2 regions of the Nocardia sp. NPDC049220 genome follow, and region 2 is predicted to be linked to the other one. Evidence: riboswitches for the same ligand, from Rfam matches in the RefSeq annotation. Region 2 holds a riboswitch; the other holds the start of a gene.

Region 1 (3,205 bases), on a different contig from region 2:
CCGAAGGCCGATTCGGCCTCGCGCGCGGCCGCCTCGATCGATTCGCGCAGATGCGCGGCATCGGCCACCTGCCGCATGCCACGACCGCCGCCGCCCGCGACCGCCTTGACGAAGATCGGGTACTCCAGCTCGTGTGACGCGGCGATCAGTTCGTCCACATCCGCCGATGGCGCGCTGGACCGCAACACCGGCAGACCGGCCGCCTTGGCCGCCGCGATGGCGCGGGCCTTGTTCCCCGCGAGTTCCAGCACCTCGGCGGACGGGCCGATGAACGTGATGCCCTCGCGAGCGCAGGCCGCCGCCAAGTCCGGGTTCTCCGACAGGAAGCCGTATCCCGGGTAGATGGCGTCCGCACCCGCCGACTTGGCCGCTTCGATGATGGCCTCGATGGAAAGGTAGGCCCGCACTGGATGGCCGGCTTCGCCGATCTGATAGGACTCGGCCGCCTTGAGCCGATGGACGGAGTTGCGGTCCTCGTAGGGGAACACGGCGACCGTCCCGATGCCGAGTTCGTACGCCGCGCGGAAGGCCCGGATGGCGATCTCGCCACGGTTGGCAACCAAGACTTTCGAGAACATTGACCTAAGGTACCCGGCGCCATGTACAGCACCGACACAGAAGCCCCTTCGCGGCATTCCGCACACCGACCACGTCCGCCGCGAAGTCACGGTTACCTGGAGGACACCTCGGGCGAATCGCGCCGCTCGACCCGCGGTTTCCAGCCGACGCCCGGGACCACCACGCGTCGCGGAACTGTCGACCGCCGTCCGAGCGACGGCCGGCCCGCGCGACGTCCATGGGAGCCGACACCGTACGTCGTGCCCACGACGACCTCGGAGAATAAACTCGGTGTCCGAGAAATTCCCGAATCGACATTGCGGATTTCCCTGGGCACCGGCTCGCGCCGACAGGCGGATATCCCTACCGGTCGCCCACGACCGGCGCGGCGCGTCCTATGCTGAAGACGCAGCTGGTTCACCGGCGCACGACGAGATGGAGCCCCGACGTCGCGCAACGGAGTCGAGCTTGGTCGGGCGGACAACCCGGGCGAGTGAGAGGGAACCCGGTGGGAATCCGGGACTGTCCCGCAGCGGTATGCAGGAACGACCGCCGTCACCACGCACTGAGTTCACGAGCCGGGAGGCTCCGCGACTTGGGAAGCGACGGCCAGTAGGTCGGCCATCCGGCCGGTGCCCGCGAGTCCGAAGACCTGCCAGCCGTGCCGGGTACGCCGTACCCGGCGGCCACCGCCTCGTGGATTGGGCGCGGACCACCAGCGTTGACGTGTCGGGCTCCCCCGCCGGGAATATCTCCGGCATGTCGCATGGTTCTCCGCCTGCCCGTATGGCGATGGTTTTCGACCTCAGCAATGGAGAAACATCGTGCCTGTTTCACATCAGAAGCCGTTCACCGCAACAGTTCTCGGGCTACCTCGGGTAGGGCCGCGGCGCGAGCTCAAGCGAGCGACCGAAGCCTACTGGGCGGGCCGGATCAGCGCCGACGAATTGCACGCTGTCGCACGCGACCTCCGGCACGCCCAGCTCACCGAGTTGCTTGCCGCGGGTCTCGACTCGATTCCGGTCGGCACCTTCTCCTACTACGACCAGGTGCTCGATACCGCCGTTCTGCTCGGCGCGCTGCCACCGCGGGTCGCCGGGATCACCGACCCGCTGGACCGGTACTTCGCTGCGGCGCGCGGCACCGAGACGGTCGAACCGCTGGAGATGACGAAGTGGTTCGACACCAACTACCACTACCTGGTGCCGGAGATCGGACCGGAAACTCAGTTCTCGCTGCACCCGGAGAAGCTCCTCGCGGAGGTGCGCGAGGCAATCACCCTGGGGGTGCCCGCGCGGCCGGTCGTGGTCGGGCCGATCACTTTCCTGAAGCTGGCAAAGGCGACCGGTAGCAATGTCGCAGTTCGGCTGACCGACTTGCTCCCGCTGTATCGCGAGTTGCTACGCCGGCTGGCCGCCGAGGGTGCGGAGTGGGTACAGATCGACGAGCCGGTACTGGTCACGGACCTCAGCGCGGACGAGATCGATCTGGCGCACACCACCTACGCCGACCTGTCGGCGGCGACCGATCGCCCAGCGATCCTCGTCGCGACCTACTTCGGCCACCCAGATGCCGCACTCGCCGCGCTGGCGAGCACCGAGATCGAGGGCGTCGCGGTCGACTTCACCTCCGGCACCGACGTTTCCGCGGTGGCGGCGGTACCGGCTTTGGCAGGCAAACTGCTGGTGGCGGGCGTCGTGGACGGCCGCAATGTGTGGCGCACCGATCTCGACCATAGCTTGGCGACCCTCGGCACCCTGCTGGGATGCGCTGCGCACGTCGCTGTTTCGAGCTCGTGTTCGCTACTGCACGTGCCCTACACGCTGGCCGCCGAGACCCGGCTGGACGAGCGGCTGCGGTCATGGCTGGCCTTCGGTGCGGAGAAGGTGGCCGAGGTCGGTCTGCTCGCGACCGGGCTGCGCGACGGCACCGAGGCGGTCGGCGCCGAATTGGCCGCGGCGCGGGCCGCGCGGGACTCTCGACAGTCCGATCCGCGGCTGAACGATCCGCGGGTGCGGACGCGGTTGGCCGAGCTCGGGCCGGAGTCGATCCGGCGTTCGCCCGCCGAGCAGCGCCGCGAACTGCAGCGCGACCGTCTGCGGCTACCCGCACTGCCCACGACGACGATCGGTTCCTACCCGCAGACCTCCGCGATCCGGTTGGCGCGAGCCGCGCTGCGCACGGGCGAGATCGACCAGGCCGAATACGTGCGCCGGATGCGCGCCGAGATCACGGATGTCATCGCATTGCAGGAGAAGCTGGGGCTGGACGTGCTGGTGCACGGCGAACCCGAGCGCAATGACATGGTGCAGTACTTCGCCGAGCAACTCGACGGGTTCGCGGCCACCGAACAGGGCTGGGTGCAGTCCTACGGCACCCGCTGCGTGCGCCCGCCGATCCTGTTCGGCGATGTGGCGCGCCGGGAACCGATGACCGTCGAGTGGATCGGCTACGCGCAGTCACTCACCGACAAGCCGGTCAAGGGAATGCTGACCGGCCCGGTGACCATTCTCGCGTGGTCGTTCGTGCGCGACGATCAGCCACTGGGTGATTCGGCACGCCAGGTGGCGCTGGCGATTCGGGACGAGACGGTGGATCTGCAGACCGCGGGCATCCGGATCGTGCAGGTCGACGAACCGGCGCTGCG
Region 2 (3,205 bases):
GATCCGAGCGCGGCGGCGGTGTGGTCGGGCGTCGCCCGGAATTCGCTTGGTGTGCGCTGGATTTGCCGATGCGGGGTGATACGTGCGGAGTGGTCGATGCGGGACGGAGCATGCGAAGGATCGGTGCGGCTCGGCCGATGCGCCGGTGCGATCGACGTACCGGTGCGCCTGAGCGAGCCGACCAGGGTAGGTTCGAGGTGAATCGTCACACATCATCGGCGAAAGGACCGTGATGCCCACACGTACCGCTCGTACTGCTTGGACCGGCACTCTGCAGGAAGGTTCCGGACAGGTTGAGCTGGCCAGTTCGGGGGTCGGCAAGTACGACGTGTCGTTCCCCAAACGTGCGGCGGAGGACGCCGACGGCACCACCAGTCCGGAGGAACTGATCGCGGCCGCGCACTCGTCCTGCTACGCGATGGCCCTCTCGGCGCAGCTCGGTAACGCCGGCAGCACCCCGGAGAGCCTGGATGTCACAGCCGACGTGACCCTGGGCCCCGATCCGGCAGGCGGCTTCCGGATCAGCGGAATCAAGTTGACGGTTCGCGGGCGCGTCCCCGGCGTCGATGCCGAGGCCTTCCAGGCTGCCGCCGAAGCTGCCAAGGCCGGCTGCCCCGTGAGCAAGGCACTCGCGGGCGTGGACCACATCACCCTGGATGCGACCCTCGCGTAGTTCGCGCAGTTGTTTGGTTCTCCGCACACTCCGTGGGTGTGCGAGGAGCCATGCGGAAGTGCGAAGAATCAGCGTGAGTTGCGGGCCGCGCCGAGCGGTGTAGCGGGCGCGATGGCGATCAGGATGGCATTCGTCTTCGCCGATAGGCGCTGTCCGCGAGCAATGCAATGGCGAGACCGACGAACGCGACAAGAATGGCGGCGTCCGGCGACGGGGCTGCGCGGTAAGCGCGCAACGGTACGGGCCAGAACGAAAAAGGCAGCGCCGACACTTGCTGTTGCGATCCGGACGCCGATCAGCCTGGGGAAGCGACCGAGTCCCGTACCTGAGCGGCAGTCCGCGTCGCGAATTCGGTGAGGGCCGCGAAACCGAGGGTCAAGGCGGCCCATAGCGTGGCCGTCTCGGCCAGCGACGACACCCGGAACTGCCACAGTAGAGTGGCGGGGAACTCGTTGCTCACCTCGTTGACGCCGGGCAACAGGATGTAGCCGAGCGTCGTCACCGAGACGAAGCCGACGACGCCCCCGATCAGCCGCACCGTGAACAGTTGTCCGCGCAGCGCCTTGAATACGGATGTCGCCGCGGCGACGGCCACGATGCCGAGCAGCACCGCCGCCATCCAGAGCAGGGTCCGTTCGTTGATGGTGTCCGGATCACCCACGGCGGGTGGGTTGGCTGGGTATTTGAAGAACGGCACCGCAACGATCGCGAGCCAACCGCCGACGCCGAGTGTCAAGGCGAGTCTCGGCCCGGGCAGCGTGGTGTAGCGCCGCGCGACATGCGCGACCGAGGCGTAGATGGCGCCGAGGGCGAGGCCTGCCAACCCGAGTGCGAGAAATTGGCCCGCCTTCTGTCCGGTGCGGCTCACCAACGGCGCTTCTTCGGCACCGTGCGAATGCCCGCCTGACGGTTCGGAATCCTCGCTGTGCGCGTGTCCGCCCGCGGAGTGGGCTTCTTCGATGGCGATCGCGGCGTCGACCTTGGGCTCACCGACGAAATAACCTACCGTCGCGGCCAATAGCCCGGCGATCAGGCCGGCGAGTAGACCGCGCAACAGCAGGGACGTGAGCGAACCGGTCAGTGGCACGGAAGCCCCAGCAGGTGGCGTCCGTCATGCATCAGCTCATGCAGGTACATCCCGCTGCGCGAGATGGCGCCCTGGTCGAATCCGACCAGATACAGCGTGAGCAGTGCGAGAAGAACGACACCGACCGTGACGAGCACGGTGGCCAGGGAATCGGTTGCCCGGCTGGGTGAATGCGCGATGGCCATTCGAGTCCTCCTTGGGATGCGCGTCCCATCGGGTGGTGGCGCGACGATGCCGGTGTCTGGCTTTCCGGCACCGATTACCCGGTGCCGGCAATACAGTGGCGCGACCGCTCCGGAATCACACCGGAATTACCGCATCACCATCGCGTTTGTCTTTCGAACTGTGACACCTGCGGACGCCCGACGTCAATAGGATCGGGACGCCCGTACCACGGCGTCGGGCGAGTCGCCGGGCAGAGCGCGCTGCCCGGCGGTGGTATTCGGTATCAGCCCGCCGGCTTCGCGGCGACGTCGAGTACGACCTCGAACTCGAGCAGCGATGCGCCCGTCGAGACTGGCTTCTTACGCTCGCCCGCGTGTGCCTCGCGCGCGGGTCCGTCGCGCCAGGCCGCGAAGGATTCCTCCGAATCCCACTGGGTGACAACGAAGTACCGATTCTCTCCGGCGACCGGGCGCAACAGCTGGAACCCCAGGAAACCCGGCGAATTCTCGACCGCGTGCGCACGATGGGCGAAACGCTTCTCCAGTTCAGGACCCGCGCCCTCGGGGATCTCGATCGCATTGATCTTCACAACAGCCATGGAACCAAGCTAGCGGTTCGCGTCGAGTTGCCGCTCGGGGCCTCAGTATTGTCGAGCCGATGTTGCACGACGAGGGCGGAGCAGGCGCGCCGATCCTGCTGCTGCACGGACTGATGGGCAGTGCGCGCACCTGGCGCGATCAGCTGGGCTGGTTACGCGAGTACGGGCACGTCTACACCTTCGACTCGGCAGGACACGGCAGGCCCGCCCCCGACGAGCCGACCACCGAGGCGTTCGTGGCGGATCTGGCCGCAGGCACGGTGGAGATCGCCGAGCCGATGGTCCTGATCGGCCATTCGATGGGTGCGCTGCACGGCTGGGTATTCGCCGCGACGTACCCCGAGCGGGTGCGTGCGCTGGTGATAGAGGACATCGCACCGGATTTCACCGGCCGTACCGCCGCGGACTGGGCCGCGATGATCGAGGCATGGCCGCAGCCGTTTCCCGACGCCGAGGCCGTGCTGTCGTTCTTCGGCCCGGTCGCCGGGCCGTACTTCCTGAATTCGTTCGAGCATGGACCGGACGGATACCGGCTGCACGGCTCGGTTGCCGCTTTCCGCGAAATCTCCGAGGAGTGGGGCATCCGCGACTTCTGGCCGCAATGGCGCGCGATCCGGGCGCCTGCCCTGTTGCTGGAGGGCGAACATGGCATCACTCCGGCGGGGCAGATGCGGCAGATGGC

What was found. A riboswitch is a leader RNA that binds a small molecule or an ion and turns the genes downstream of it on or off. The one in region 2 is predicted to bind cobalamin.
Region 1: another riboswitch for cobalamin. It lies ahead of metE (5-methyltetrahydropteroyltriglutamate--homocysteine S-methyltransferase); the one in region 2 lies ahead of AB0C34_RS11950 (CbtB-domain containing protein).

Annotation. Positions count from the first base shown of each region.
Region 1 is NZ_JBEZDA010000001.1:721,356-724,560, reverse strand. It holds gene AB0C34_RS03070 (pyruvate carboxylase) at 1-578, opposite strand, end outside; cobalamin riboswitch at 1,055-1,212, shown strand; gene metE (5-methyltetrahydropteroyltriglutamate--homocysteine S-methyltransferase) at 1,383-3,205, shown strand, end outside.
Region 2 is NZ_JBEZDA010000003.1:86,973-90,177, forward strand. It holds gene AB0C34_RS11940 (OsmC family peroxiredoxin) at 233-673, shown strand; gene AB0C34_RS11945 (CbtA family protein) at 969-1,760, opposite strand; gene AB0C34_RS11950 (CbtB-domain containing protein) at 1,751-1,945, opposite strand; cobalamin riboswitch at 1,975-2,129, opposite strand; gene mhuD (mycobilin-forming heme oxygenase MhuD) at 2,209-2,523, opposite strand; gene AB0C34_RS11960 (alpha/beta hydrolase) at 2,583-3,205, shown strand, end outside.